DNA from 2 places in the Stenotrophomonas sp. 28608_Sma genome. Region 1 is predicted to be linked to the other one. Evidence: riboswitches for the same ligand, from Rfam matches in the RefSeq annotation. Region 1 holds a riboswitch; the other holds the start of a gene.

The links. Region 1 has a riboswitch for cobalamin ahead of btuB (TonB-dependent vitamin B12 receptor). Riboswitches for the same ligand answer to the same signal wherever they lie in the genome.
Region 2: another riboswitch for cobalamin. It lies ahead of ACZLHH_RS01340 (epoxyqueuosine reductase QueH); the one in region 1 lies ahead of btuB (TonB-dependent vitamin B12 receptor).

The regions. Positions count from the first base shown of each region.
Region 1 covers NZ_CM151308.1:592,520-600,037, reverse strand. The annotation lists gene bioD (dethiobiotin synthase) at 1-56, opposite strand, end outside; gene ACZLHH_RS02690 (GAF domain-containing protein) at 125-607, shown strand; gene ACZLHH_RS02685 (TfoX/Sxy family protein) at 604-966, shown strand; gene ACZLHH_RS02680 (histidine phosphatase family protein) at 1,058-1,636, opposite strand; cobalamin riboswitch at 1,779-2,001, shown strand; gene btuB (TonB-dependent vitamin B12 receptor) at 2,117-3,961, shown strand; gene gph (phosphoglycolate phosphatase) at 4,090-4,758, opposite strand; gene ACZLHH_RS02665 (class I SAM-dependent methyltransferase) at 4,823-5,614, opposite strand; gene ACZLHH_RS02660 (LysR family transcriptional regulator) at 5,611-6,540, opposite strand; gene ACZLHH_RS02655 (NAD(P)-dependent oxidoreductase) at 6,649-7,287, shown strand; gene ACZLHH_RS02650 (MBL fold metallo-hydrolase) at 7,373-7,518, shown strand, end outside.
Region 2 covers NZ_CM151308.1:305,895-313,412, forward strand. The annotation lists gene purU (formyltetrahydrofolate deformylase) at 1-466, shown strand, start outside; gene pncA (bifunctional nicotinamidase/pyrazinamidase) at 595-1,221, opposite strand; gene ACZLHH_RS01340 (epoxyqueuosine reductase QueH) at 1,277-1,963, opposite strand; cobalamin riboswitch at 2,124-2,338, opposite strand; gene ACZLHH_RS01345 (patatin-like phospholipase family protein) at 2,466-4,340, shown strand; gene ACZLHH_RS01350 (hypothetical protein) at 4,385-4,822, shown strand; gene ACZLHH_RS01355 (helix-turn-helix domain-containing protein) at 5,009-6,376, opposite strand; gene ACZLHH_RS01360 (CoA-acylating methylmalonate-semialdehyde dehydrogenase) at 6,492-7,518, shown strand, end outside.

The DNA of each region.
Region 1 (7,518 bases):
TCGGTATCGGTGCCGGTGACGAACAGGGCAGGCGGCAGCGTGGCGGGCAACGGCATCGATAAGCTCCAGCGGGGCAACAGAGCCTGCATTATCGCCGGCCCGGCGCGCTTGCTAGACTGCGGGCATGTTCGCCAATGCCTCGCTCACCGGCAGCAAGCCGGAACAATACGCCCAGCTGCTGGAACAGGCCCGCGGCCTGGTCTACGCCGAGTCCGACCGCATCGCCAACGCGGCCAACCTCTCCGCGCTGGTCTATCACGCTCTGCCCGACCTGAACTGGGTGGGCTTCTACCTGTACGACGGCAAGGAACTGGTGGTCGGGCCATTCCAGGGCCTGCCGGCCTGCGTGCGCATCCCGCTGGACAAGGGCGTGTGCGGTGCCGCCGCCAGCCAGCGCGTGACCCAGCGCGTGGAGGACGTCGATGCCTTCCCCGGCCACATCGCCTGCGATTCGGCCTCGCGCTCGGAACTGGTGGTGCCGTTGCTGCGCGGCGATGAACTGATCGGCGTGTTCGACATCGACAGCCCGAAAGTCGGCCGCTTCGATGCCGACGACCAGGCTGGCCTGGAAGCCATCGCCCGCGTGTTCGTCGAGGCGCTGGGATGAGCGCACCGAAGCTGCGCAACATCGGCCCGAAGAGTGCGGCGTGGCTGCGTCAGGTCGGCCTGCGCAGCCGCGAGGATCTGGTTGCGATCGGCGCGGTCGGCGCCTTCGTCAAGGTCAAGCGCGCCGGCTTCAAGCCCAGCCTGAACCTGCTCTATTCACTGGAAGGCGCGCTGCTGGACTGCCATTGGCAGGAACTGAGCGAGCCGCAGCGTGAGGCACTGGTGCAGGATTACGAAGCGCGCATCGCTGCGCATCCGCTGAAGGCGGCCGGCCCCGCTTCGGGCCCGGTGCATGAGCAGCGCTTCGATGCTGACGACGACGCTGAGGACAGCGTGGCCGAGCGCGCGGACGAGGATTGAGGCCTCCGCGTTCCTGGGGATGCCGGCCAGCGGCCGGCACCACCACTGCGATGCGGGATCGGTAGCGCCGGGTCATGCCCGGCGAGTGCGGTCAGGGCTGCTGCAGCTCCTGCAGTTCGCCCACCAGCCCGACCTCGCCGCGCTCCAGCCACACCCGCAGGCGTGTGCCGTGGTCAATACGCAGGGCCCAGCACAGCGACATCGGCAGGCCGCAGACCTGCGACAGCACCATGCGCAGCGGGCCGCCGTGGCTGACCACCAGCGTCGGCACCGGATCGTCATCATCAAGCAGGCGATCCAGCGCGCGCGCGATGCGCCGCTCGAAGTGGCCCCAGCTTTCGCCGTTCGGCGGCGGGAATGCATGCGGGTCGGCATGGAAGGCCGCCAATGCGTCCTCCGGCAGGTCGAACAGCGACTGCCCGTCCCAATCGCCGAAATCCAGCTCTTCCCATTCCTCGTCCGCTTCCACGTCCAGCCCGCGCGGCGTGGCCAGGGCCATCGCCGTGTGCAGCGAGCGCAGCCGCGGCGAACTGATCACCCGCTCCCAGGGCTGCGCAGCGTAGGCGTCGACCAGTTCCTGCGGCAGGCGGGCCAGCTGCGGTGGATCGCTGCGGCCATCGAGGAACTCATCGCGACCGTTGCCGGCATGGCGGACCAGGTCGAGGATCATGCGTGCGTCCTGTACAGGCAACGCGGGAACAGCGGAAAACGGGCGGACATCGGCAACGGCACCACGGGATCGAGGGACCATTCTAAGGGCACAGCAAAGGCAGTCGAGCACGCTCGACGCTACGGGCCGCCTGCGATGCCGTAGACTGCGCGCACTTCCAGGTGACCTGCGGCCACGGCCGGCAGGTTGAAACGGGAAGCCGGTGACGCGTGATTCCACGCCAGGCCGGCGCTGCCCCCGCAACGGTAAGCACGTCAGTTCCAGGCAACAACGCCACTGTGCCGCAGGCATGGGAAGGCGCCTGGACGGTGGCCTCGCGCCACCCGGCGGCAAGCCCGGAGACCGGCCAGGAAGCCTCAGGTCGCGATGCGGTGGGCATGGCGCTGGATGACCGCAGCCTGCGCTGCGGCGTCGGCGCATGCCTGCCTTCGCGGCTCCTCCCCTTCGCCACGCGGGCGTGCGTGGCACCTGGAGTCCCCCATGAAGCTGCAGTCCCGAATGCTGTCCCTGGCCGTGCTGGCCGCCCTGCCCGCGCTGGCCCAGGCCGCCGATGACACCACCGCGCTCGACCAGATCCTGGTCACCGCCACCCGCACCCCGATCGCCCTGCAGGACAGCATCGCGCCGGCCCAGGTGATCGACCGCGCGCAGATCGAATCCAGCCAGGCCACCTCGCTGCAGGAGCTGCTGCGCGGCCGCGCCGGCATCAACCTGACCAACTCCGGCGGCCTCGGCAAGCAGAGCTCGCTGTTCCTGCGCGGCACCAACTCGGGCCACACCGTGGTGCTGGTGGATGGTGTGCGCATCAACAGTGCCGACCTCGGCCTGGCCATGTACCAGGACCTGCCGCTGGCGCAGATCGAGCGCGTGGAAATCGTGCGCGGCCCGCAGTCCAGCCTGTACGGTGCCGACGCCATTGGTGGCGTGATCCAGATCTTCACCCGCCGCAACCAGGGCGATTTCGCTCCGCACTTCCAGCTCGGCGGTGGCAGCAACGGCCTGCGCGAAGCCAGCGGCGGCATCGGCGGTGGCACCGAACGCGGCTGGTTCGGCGCCGACATCGCCTACCAGCATTCCGACGGCATCGATGCCTGCCGCGGCTCCGCCTCGGTGTTCACCGCGGGCTGCTTTGCCGACGAGCACGACCGCGACGGCTACCGCAACCTGTCCAAGAGCCTGCGCGGCGGCTACAGCTTCAACGACCAGTGGACCGTGGAAGGCAGCGCACTGCGCGCCGACGGCAAGAACCACTACGACGGCTACTACAACTACTCGGAGACCCGCCAGCAGGTGCTGGCCGGCAAGGTGCGCTACACCCCGTCTGAACGCCTGGCTTTCACAGCCAACGTCGGCCGCAGTGACAACGAGTCGGACAACTTCGGCGACTTCGGCGCACGCGGCAGCGCGCAGACCCACCGCGACAGCGCCTCGCTGCAGGGTGACTTCACCTTGGCCGAAGGCCAGCTGTTGAGCACCGGCGTGGACTGGAGCGAAGACAACCTGGATGGCAGCAGCGCGGGCTACCTCGTCGACAGCCGTCGCAACACCGGCGTGTTCGTGCAGTATCAGGGCCGCTTCGGCCGCCACCAGCTGCAGGCCAGCGCACGCAACGACGACAACCAGCAGTTCGGCAACCATGCCACCGGCAGCGTGGGCTGGGCGATGGAACTGGAGCACGGCCTGCGCGTCAATGCCAGCTACGGCACTGCGTTCAAGGCGCCGACCTTCAGCGACCTGTACGACCCGTGGAGCGGGGTGCCGACGTTGAACCCGGAGAAGTCCAAGAGCGCCAATCTCGGTGTTTCGCAGCAGGGCCAGGGCTGGCATTGGGGCCTGGATGTGTACGAGACCCGCATCGATGACCTGATCACCTACGATGCGTCCACGATGAAGATGCAGCAGGTGGAGAAGGCGCGCATCCGCGGTGCCGAGCTGACCGGTGGCGTGCTGTTGGCCGGTTTCGACATCAACGCGCAGCTGAGCTACACCGACCCGCGCAACCGCACCCATGGCAGCACCCAGTTCGACAACTGGCTGCCGCGCCGTGCGCAGCAGACCGCGCGCCTGGACGTCGACCGCCGCTTCGGCGATTTCCGCGCCGGCCTGACCGTGCAGGGTGCGGGCAAGCGCTATGACGATGCGGCCAACGCGGTGAAGGTCGGTGGCTACGGCACGCTGGACCTGCGCGCCGAGTACGCGCTGACGCCGTCGTGGTCGCTGCTGGCGCGCGCCGCCAACGTATTCGACCGCACGTATGAAACCGTGGCGTGGTTCAACCAGCCGGGCCGCGAGTACCAGCTGAGCGTGCGTTACCAGCCGAAGTGACCGCGACGGTCATGGTAGTGCCGGCCGCCGGCCGGCAACATCATGACCTTCGACAGCGCATCGCGGGTTGCCGGCCAGCGGCCGGCACTACCCATTGCGTCGGCCCGGTTACCGCCCGGCGACCGGCGTTATCCGTTGCACCAGCCCTGCAACCCCGGCAGTTCACGCAGGTCGTCGATCACCGCCACCGCATGCGCGGTGGCCAGGTCCAGGCCGCGCGGATAGCCGTAACGCACCAGCGCGATCGGCATGCCTGCATCTTCGGCGGCACGGTAGTCGGTCAACGAATCACCGACCATCAGGCACGCCTCTACAGGCAGCCCGAAGTGCGCGGCGATATGCCGCAGCGGTTCACCACTGGGCTTGCGCTGCGGCAGGGAGTCGCCCCCCAGCACCAGCGCGAACGCATCACCGATGCCCAGATGCTGCAGCAGCGGTGGCACCAGCGCTTCGGGCTTGTTGGTGCAGATCGCCAGCGGCACGTTGCGCGCACGCAGTTGCGCCAGTGCTTCAGCCACGCCATCGAACAGACGCGGGCTGCGCAGCAGGCACTCACGGTAGTGCACCATGAACACCGGCATCACTTCGGCCAGGTCCACCTCGCGGCCGGCCGCATGCACGGCCTGTTCGACCAGGCGGCGCACACCGTCGCCGATCCAACCGAGCACCGTGGTTTCCGGCACGCGTGCCACACCGATGTCCTCCAGCGTGCGGTTCAGTGCTTCGGCGATATCAGCTGCGCTGTCGACCAGCGTGCCATCAAGGTCGAACACGACCAGCGGATAGGGATACGACAAGGGACGGCACCTGCATGACGTGGGGCCGTCCATTGTACGCCGCAGGTTTTTGCGCCGATCCGCCTCAGCCGATCCGGCGCGCGCGGGTCGCCAGGAAGGTGGGCAGATAGCGATCGATCAGGAATCGCGGCTGCGGCTGCCAGTCTTCCATGAAGCGATCGATGATGAAGCCGGCATCGAGCTGCCCACCGATCAGTTCGGTCAGGCTGTGGCCGAAGGTCAGCGCGTCACCCCGTGCCAGCTTCGCCTCGCGCTCGGCCGGCGCCAGGTCTTCCAGGTCCGAATAGGGAATGGCGTACTGTGGCCGGATCAGGCCCTGTGCATCCAGCTGCGGATCGCGCGCGCCGACGAACAGCACCGGGTTGTAGAAGCTGGCCATCAGCATGCCATCGCGTGCCAGCACGCGGCGGCATTCGGTCCACACCGGGCGCACATCAGGCACGTACAGGTTCGAGATCGGGTGGAACACCACATCGAAACTGTCGTTGGCAAACACGTGCAGATCGCGCATGTCGCCCTGCACGGTGCGCAGCTGCAGGCCATCGCGCGCGGCGACCCTGCGGTCCTGTTCCAGCTGCCCGTCGGAGAGATCGAACACGGTGACGTCAGCGCCCGCAGCGGCCAGCACCGGTGCCTGCTGGCCACCGCCTGAGGCCAGGCACAGGATGCGACGGCCGCGCACATCACCCATCCAGTCCAGTGGCAACGCGCGGGGCGTCAGGTGCACCTGCCAGCGGCCTTCGCGCGCGGCGGCAATCGTTGAACTTTCCACCGGGCGCGACCATTCGCGCACTTCGCTGGCCTGGCGGTCCCAGGCAGCACGGTTGTGGTCGATCAAGGCCTGTCCATGGTTCATGTGTTCTCCTTGCCCGGTGGGCGCCAATCCAGATCCTGGAAGGCCGGGCTGGCGAAACACTCGCCCAGGAAATCCAGGAATCGCCGCATGATAGCGGGCTGCTGGCGCCGTGACGCGTACACGGCATGAATGCCGAGTTCGTCCAGGCTGAATTCGGGCAGCAGTTCGATCAGCTCGCCACTGCGCAGCAGCGGCGCCACCTGGTAGGTCGGCAGCATGGCGATGCCGGCACCGGCGCGCACCGCCTCCAGCAGCAGCGAGGCCTCGTTGGCGCTGATGTTGCCACCCACCGCCACCGACAGCGAACGACCGTCGCGGTGCAGCTGCCACAGGCTCTTGCCGACGTAGTGGTGGGTCAGGCAGTTGTGCGCGGCCAGGTGCTCGGGAGCGGTCGGTGTGCCACGCGCCTGCAGGTAGGACGGCGTCGCGCACAGCACCGAACGGCAGGTGGCCAGCCGCCGCGCGATCAGGCTCGGGTCGATCTGGCGGGCGATGCGCACCGCCAGATCCACGCGCTCTTCCACCAGGTTCACCGTGCGGTCGACCAGCAGCAGCTCGATGCGCGCCGCCGGATGGCGCGCGACGAAGCCAGCCACCGCCCGTGCCAGATGGCTCTGCCCGAACGAGACGCTGGCGGTCACCCGCAACGTGCCATGCGGCTCGGGATCATCGCTGGCCAGTTCGCCCTGCAGTTCTTCACCGATCGCCAGCATCTGCCGGAAGCGCGCCAGTGCCGCCTCTCCAGGACCGGTCAGGCTGACCCGGCGCGTGGTCCGGTGCAGCAGCCGTGCGCCCAGCCAGCCCTCGACCTCGGCCAGGTAGCGGCTGACCATCGCCCGCGACATGTCCAGCACCTCGGCGGCGGCGGTGAGGCTGCCGCGCTCGGCCACCTCGACGAAGACGGTCATGGCGGTCAATCGGTCCATATGCTCGATCCATGCAACAAACAAGCGCGTTATACGCTGTTTTTCGATCAACTGCAGCAGCCTAGAGTGGCCCCATTCCCACCCCACACCGCCCCACGGAGTCCTGCCATGAAGATCGCCCTCGTTGGTTCCACCGGCAACATCGGCCGCCAGATCGCCCGCCACGCGCTGGCCCGCGGCCACGAACTCACTGTCATCGTACGCAGCGCGCAGGACCTCCCGGCCGAGCTGGCCGGTGCCCATCCGGTGATCGCCTCGCTGGATGACCAGGACGCGCTGGTTGCCGCCATCACCGGCCACGACGTGCTGGCCAGTGCCTACGGCCCGCGCCCGGGCGATGACATCGGCCGCGTCGGCGAGGTCGCCGCGCAGCTGGCCGCCGCCGCACGCAAGGCCGGCGTGCCCCGCCTGGTGGTGGTCGGTGGCGCCGGCAGCCTCGAAGTCGCACCCGGCGTGCAGCTGGTCGATACCCCCACCTTCCCGGAGGCCTACAAGCCGTACGCACTGGCCCACCGTGAGGCGTTCAACCGCCTGCAGGCGGTGGATGACCTGGACTGGACCTTCTTCTCGCCGGCCGCCGAAATCGGCCCGGGCGAAGAGCGCGGCCAGTACCGCGTACAGCCCAAGGCCTTCCTGGCTGATGCCAGCGGCCACAGCCGCATCAGCTACGCCGACTACGGCGCGGCGTTCGTCGCCGAGCTGGAAGCGCACCAGTACCCGAAGCAGATCATCACTGCGGCGTACTGATGCCAGGCCGCCGGGCATGGCCCGGCGCTACCCACCTGTGAGCCAGGCCCACGCCCGGCTCGCCGTCCGCCACAAGGAATGCCCCATGCGTACCGCTGCCCTGCTGCTCCCCCTCGCCCTGGCCGCCAGCTTCACCAGTGCGCCACTGCTCGCCGCGCCGGCCGCCGCGGCGCCGGCCACGGCCACGAAATCCCAGCTGCACCTGCAGACCTTCCATCCCGGCCCGCAGGC
Region 2 (7,518 bases), 290 kb from region 1:
GGCGGCGTCCTACCAGGTGCCGTTCCACCACCTGCCGGTGACCGCTGATACGCGCGTGGTGCAGGAGCAGCAGATCATCGACCTGGTCGAGCGCGAACGCATCGATCTGGTGGTGCTGGCGCGCTACATGCAGATCCTGTCACCCACGCTGTGCCGCGCGCTGGCCGGCCGTGCGATCAACATCCACCACAGCTTCCTGCCCAGCTTCAAGGGCGCGCAGCCGTACCACCAGGCACACGCGCGCGGGGTCAAGATCATCGGCGCCACCGCGCACTACGTCACCGAGGATCTGGACGAAGGCCCGATCATCGAACAGGACGTGGCCCGCGTGGACCACGCGATGGCGCCGCGCGAGCTGGTGCGGCTGGGCAGCGATACCGAATCGCTGGTGCTGGCGCGCGCCGTGCGCCGCCATGTGGAGCACCGCATCCTGCTCAACGGGCACCGAACGGTGGTGTTCCGGTAATCGCCCATCCCGCGTCCGCCGGGCATGGCCCGGCGCTACCACGGGTGCTATCCGGTAGTGCCGGCCGCTGGCCGGCAACTGCAGAGATCCCGAGGTTGCCGGCCAGCGGCCGGCACTACCGCTCTGGGTCAGACGATCGCGATCCCCGCCTTGCCCAGCGCCTCGCGCACCATCGCGTCGTTGGCGTCGGTCACCGGCTTGGTCAGCTCCCACAGGAATTTCACCCGGAAGCCGGACTTCACCGCGTCCTGCGCGCTCCACAGCACGCAGTAGTCGCGGGCCAGGCCGCACACGTGCACTTCGCGGATGCGGCGTTCGTGCAGCCAGCCGGCCAGGCCGGTGGCCGGGCGCTCGCCATCGGGGCCATGGTTCTCGCGGAAGGCGCTGTATGAATCCACCTGTTGGCGCGTGCCCTTGCGCAGGATCAGGTCGGCCACGGTCCAGTCCACGCCCGGATGCAGCGCGGCACCGGCGCTGCCCTGCACGCAGTGGTCCGGCCACAGGGTCTGCGGCTGCGCGTGCAGCAGGATGGTCTCGAAGGGGCGTTGGCCGGGGTGCTGGCTGGCGAACGAGGCATGGTCGGCCGGGTGCCAGTCCTGTGTTGCCACCACGGTGCGGTAGCGGCGCTGTGCCAGCAGATCGGCGATCGGTGCCACCAGCGCATCGCCTTGGTCGCAGGCCAGCGCGCCGCCGGGCATGAAGTCCGGCTGCAGGTCGATCACCAGCAGGGCGACATCGGCGGGCAGGGCGGTCATGGCAGTTCCGGTACAGCAGAAGGGGCGACCAGCGTGGCCGCCCCATGCCCACACGTCAATCGCCCTGCGGCGTCTCAGCGTCCTGCCCGTAGTACAGCAGGCCGATCTTGATCCGTTCGCGGCCATTCTCGCGGCGGTGACGGTTGGCATCGCGCAGCGAGTACACGCAGCCGCAGTATTCCTGCTGGTAGAACTGCTCGCGCTTGCTGATCTCGATCATGCGGCTGGCACCGCCGCCCTTGCGCCAGTTGTAGTCCCAGTACTGCAGGCCTTCATAGCGCGACGCGGCACGGATGCCGCAGTCGTTGATCTGCGCCATGTTCTTCCAGCGCGAGATGCCCAGCGACGAACTGATGGTGTCGTAGCCGTGCTCGTGCGCGTACAGCGCAGTGCGCTCGAAGCGCATGTCGAAGCACATCGTGCAGCGGATGCCGCGCTCGGGCTCGTTTTCCATGCCGCGTGCACGGCTGAACCAGTTGTCGGTGTCGTAGTCGCAGTCGATGAACGGGATGTCGTGCTGTTCGGCGAAGCGGATGTTCTCCTGCTTGCGCAGCTCGTATTCCTTCACCGGGTGGATGTTGGGGTTGTAGAAGAAGATCGCGTAGTCGATCCCGGAGGCGGTGATCGCCTCCATCACTTCGCCGGAGCAGGGGGCGCAGCACGAGTGCAGCAGCAGGCGCTGGCCGTTTTCGGGCAGGGACAGGGTGGGGCGTTGGAGCTCGGTCATCGTCAGGTACCGCATGGACCGCCGGCAACGGCGGTGGCCCATGCATCAGCGCGTGGGTGAACAGTCTGGCCGGAAACCGTGAACAGGACGCACGCGGCCGCACCGCCTGCAGGCGCAGGACAACGACGGCCCCGGCAACCTCCCCGCGGAGATTCCAGGTCGAGTCAGGGGACGGTCGTGTCCCCCGGCCGGGGCCGGTATTCGGGCTGATGGACACGGGCCGCAGCCCACCTACTACCTGCCGCTTCCCAGGCGTGAGCCCAGTGCTGTTGGCAGGATTCGTTTCCATTCACCGCTGCGGGGCAGCTCCGGAATGGGCGCGCAAGGCGCCTTCACCGGATTCCCGTTTAAATCCCTGCCGCCATCAATGCCACGGCAAGGATACCTTCGGCGTGCCCACGGTGGACGCGTCGAGGCCAATGGTCAAGGGCCAATGAAAGCGCAGGGCTGTGGCTCGCTTCTCAGGCTGTGAGAGCGCCTCTTGCCATACTGGGCACCGACAGACGGGAGGTGGCTCGTGGCGGCGAAGTACTGCGATCTGGTCATGAAAGGCGGCATCACCAGCGGCATCGTGTACCCCAATGCGGTACTGGCGCTGGCGCGCGAGTATCGCTTCAAGAGCATCGGCGGCACCTCGGCCGGCGCCATTGCCGCGGCGGTGGCGGCCGCGGCGGCGTGCGGTGATCGTCGCCAGCAGGCCGGCGAGCACCTGCCCGGCGATGCCGGCTACGGCGGGCTGTCGGCGGTGTCGGCGCAGCTGTCGCGGCGCGGCTTCATCTACAGCCTGTTCCAGCCGGCACGGGGCGCGCGCGCCGCCTATCGGTTGCTGGTGGTGCTGACCGGCAATGCCGGCCTGCCACACAAGCTGCTGTGCCTGGCCATCGCGGTGTTCGAGATTGCGCCACTGGAGGTGCTGGTGTCGCTGGCGTTGCTGCTCGGCCTGGGCTGGTGGGGCGGCGGTTGGAGCGGTGTGGCCGCCACGCTGCTGCCATCACTGCTGTGCGCGTATGGTGCCGGCGTGGCCGGTGCCGCGCTGCGGGTAGCGCGGGTGGCGCGCCGTAACCTGCTGGGCCTGTGCAGCGGCCTCGGCCGCGATGCACGCACGCCGGCGTTGACCGAGTGGCTGCATGAATGCCTGCAGCAGCTGTCCGGCAAGCCGCTGGATGCACCGCTCACGTTCGCCGACCTGCACGATGCGCCGCGCTATGCCGGCGAGCCGGACAGCCCGCATGCGATCAGCCTGCAGATGATCACCACCTGTGTGTCGCACAACGAGCCGCGCACGCTGCCGCTGGGCGGCGCGCAGTTCTGGTTCCTGCGCGAGGAGTTCGAGCAGCTGTTTCCGGCCAGCGTGGTGCAGTGGCTGGTGACGCAGGCCGGCCCGCCACTGGAGGTGGAAGGGCGCCGGTACTACCACCTGCCGCAGGGCCCGAAGCTGCCGGTGCTGGTGGCCACGCGCATGAGCCTGAGCTTCCCGCTGCTGATCAGCGCGGTGCCGTTGCATGAGCCCTCACGCCGCGAGCGTCGCTGTGAACCGACCGCACCTGCGGCCGACCAGGAGCACAACGTCGCCGACAGCATGGAAGGGCTGACCAGTGCCGGGCAGACCTGCGGACCGGTGATCACCGCGTTCCGCATCTGCTGGTTCTCCGATGGTGGCATCAGCAGCAACTTCCCGATCCACCTGTTCGATGCCGCGTTGCCGCGCTGGCCAACCTTCGCCATCAATCTGGTCTACCCGCAGCACGCCGAAGACGTGAGCCACGGCAGCAGTGGCCGTCAGGCGCTGGAACACGCCGTGTTCCTGCCCACCGAGAACCGCCACGGCTGGCAGCGTACCTACCAGTCGATCGCTACGCCGCTGGCGGCCGCAGAACTGGGCCGTTTCCTGTTCGCGGTGGTGGCGACCATGCAGAACTGGCGCGACCTGCTGCAGGCGCGCGCACCGGGCTACCGCGATCGCATCGTGCACGTCAGCCTGCAGGGCGACGAAGGCGGCATGAACCTGGACATGCCACAGGAGGTGCTGACCCGCATCGCCGACAAGGGCAGCCTGGCCGGTGCGCGCTTCTGTTCGTTCTCGTTCGAGAACCACTATTGGATCCGCTGGCGCAACCTGGCCTCGGCCTACCAGCGCTACACGCTGGAAGTGGCGCGCACCGACGACCCGGCGCAGCAGGTACTGGCCTACCGCGCGGCGTACTCGATGGTTGCCAGTGGCCAGCCGGCGCCACCGTCGTACAAGCTGGGCTCGGAAGACAAGCGGCTGGCATCGCAGCAGTTGTGGGGGCTGATGGTCGAGCAGGGACGTACCTGGGAGGACCTCGGCCCGGACCTCACCGACGGCGCACCGCGCCCGCTGCCGCAGATGAAGGTGACGCCGATCTATTGATCGCGATGGATACAATCGCGGCTCCCCATTGCAAGGAATGCCCCATGTCCCCTCGCCAGAAGCTGCTGGACGTGCTTGAACGCCTCGATCAACGCGATCCGGAGCACCTGCCGGTGGTGCCGCTGGCCGCGTATTTCGAAGGCAACGATTTCGAGGAGTGCATCGCACCGAACCAGTGGGGCTATGGGCGCCCACCGATTGCCGAGGTATACGCACGCTTGGTTGCGATTGCGGCAAAGCCTGAAGTGGAAGGTGTCTACGTGGGCCTGCACCAAGACTGGGGCAGTGCATTGGAAGACGACAGCGAATGGCCAGCTGCAGAGAACGTGCACGTCTTGACCAGCGCCGATGCCGCAACCGTGGAAGGCTGGCTGCAGGGCCTGGAATGCGACGGCGTCGGCGAAGGCTGGCCGTACGGGCAACACATCGACGCGCCTGCGCCCTCCACAGGTCACCGCGTGTTGACCGTGTTCTGGGACTAGTAGAGCCACGCCACGCGTGGATGCACTTCGCGCACGGCAAGGTTGTGCCAACCAAGGTTGGCACCTACCAAATCGGTTGTCCGGACCCGCCCCGCCAACCCATGGAATGCCAGCTGTTGCTTTTGAGGTTGCCGGCCAGCGGCCGGCACTACCGCAGGTGCAGGGCGCAGCCCTGCCGAACCAACCCTACCGCCCCGGCAACTGCGCGAACGCGCGCTGCATGCAGTCCTCACGCGGACACACCCGGCACCCCGGTCCGATCGACACCGAATTACCCGGACTCTGCACATCCAGCCCCAGTGAATACACCAGCCGCTCGGCGTGCTGCAGATCGCAGCCCAGCGCCACCGCGAACGTCTTGCGCGGCTGGCCATGGCCGACCGGACCACTGCTGACCTGCCGCGCCAGCCAGAAATGACGACGCCCATCGGGCATGCGCGCGGTCTGCGTAAGGATGCGCCCCGGCTGGTTGAACGCCTCGTAGACGATCCACAGCGGGCACGACCCTCCCACCTGCGAGAAATGGAAATCGGTGGCCGAATGGCGTTTGGACACGTTGCCGGCACGGTCCACGCGGATGAAGAAGAACGGCAGGCCGGGCGCGCTGCGCCGCGCCAACGTGCTCAGCCGATGACAGACCGCTTCAAAGCCCACGCCGAACTGGTGCGCCAGCAGCTCGATGTCGTAACTGCTGGCCTCGGCCGCACGCAGGAAACGCATGTACGGCATCACCAACGCACCGGCGAAGTAATTCGACAAGCCAATCCGCGCCTGCGCGATGCGTGCCTCATCGGTAAAGCCAGCGCGCGCCACTACCGCATCGATCTGCGGCAGGTAGCCGTGAAGGGCCAGCTCGGCCGCCATCTGGAACGCCTGCTGGCCGGGCTCAAGGTAATCGGGCAGCCACAGCCGCCGCGCACCGGCATCGTATTGCCGTTTCTCGCGCCCGGCCTGCAGTGCGGCCACTTCCACCAGCACACCATGGCGGTCGGCCAGCAGCTGGCGCAGCCGCGGTGCCACATGCCCGGGCGACAGCCCCCATTCGGCGAACAGCTGCTCGGCCAGCTCGTCCAGTTCGGGGATGTGGTTGTGCATGCGGTTGAAGAACTCGCGCACCTGGTCACCGGCGGGCAGGGTGCTGCCGGCACCGGGCTCGCCCAGCTGGAACTCCAGCGCGGCGGCATGCTCGCGCAGCGCCAGGTGGCGGCGGTGCAGGTCCAGCAGCGCGCGGCTGACCTGCGGCAGGTTGCCAGCCAGGGCGCGCAGCTCGGTCGCGCTGACTTCGGCCAAGCCGAGGTCGCGCAGGGTCTCGCCCAGCGCTTCCTGCAGGGCAGCGGGCTCATCTTCGTCGAACAGTGAGGAAACATCGCCCAGTACCTCGCCCAGCTTCTTCTGCACGGCCGGGGTGAGTGGGCGCTTGTTGCGCTCGATCTGGTTCAGGTAACTGGCCGACAGGCCCAAGGCGCGGGCCAGGTCCACTTGGCTGTAGCCGCGCTGCTCGCGCAGCCGTAGTAGGCGCAGGCCAAGTTGTCGCTGGGGGGCTGAATAATTCACAGAATTAACATGAATCGTCTGGCGTGTTGGCCAGATTAAGCGGATTCAGCCCGGAAATCGAGGTGGGTGCTGTGAATAATGCCAAGCATCTTTCGCACCCTGTGGGATTGTCGTCATGACTGTTGCAGCGCCCCGTATCCGCATGCTGATCGATGGCCAGTTCGTTGAATCGGCCACCTCCCACTGGCAGGACGTGATCAATCCGGCCACCCAGGACGTGCTGGCCAAGGTGCCGTTCGCCACCACCGGCGAAGTGGACGCCGCCGTCGCCGCCGCCAAGGAAGCCTTCAAGACCTGGCGCAAGACCCCGATCGGCACCCGCGCGCGCATCTTCCTGAAGTACCAGCAGCTGATCCGCGAGAACATGAGCGAGCTGGCCCACATCCTCACCGCCGAACAGGGCAAGACCCTGCCGGACGCCGAAGGCGATGTGTTCCGTGGCTTGGAAGTGGTCGAGCACGCCGCCGCCATCGGCAACCTGCAGCTGGGCGAACTGGCCAACAACGTGGCCAATGGCGTGGACACCTACACGATCATGCAGCCGCTGGGCGTGTGCGCCGGCATCACCCCGTTCAACTTCCCGGCGATGATCCCGCTGTGGATGTTCCCGATGGCGATTGCAACGGGCAACACCTTCATCCTCAAGCCGTCCGAGCAGGACCCGATGGTCACCATGCGCCTGGTCGAGCTTGCGCTGGAAGCAGGCATTCCGAAGGGCGTGCTGAACGTCGTCCACGGCGGCGAGGAAGTGGTCAACGCGATCTGCGACCACCCGGACATCAAGGCCGTGTCGTTCGTCGGTTCCACCCGCGTCGGCACCCACGTCTACAACCGTGCCTCGCTGGCCGGCAAGCGCGTGCAGTGCATGATGGGCGCCAAGAACCACGCCGTGGTGCTGCCGGACGCCAACAAGGAACAGACCCTCAACGCGATGGTCGGCGCCGCCTTCGGTGCCGCGGGCCAGCGCTGCATGGCCGCCTCCACTCTGGTGCTGGTCGGTGAAGCACGCAACTGGGTGCAGGACCTGGTCACCAAGGCCAAGACCCTGAAGGTCAGCGGCGGCACCGTCGCCGGCACCGATGTGGGCCCGGTCATTTCCTGCAGCGCCCGCGAGCGCGTGGAAGGCCTGATCGCATCGGGTG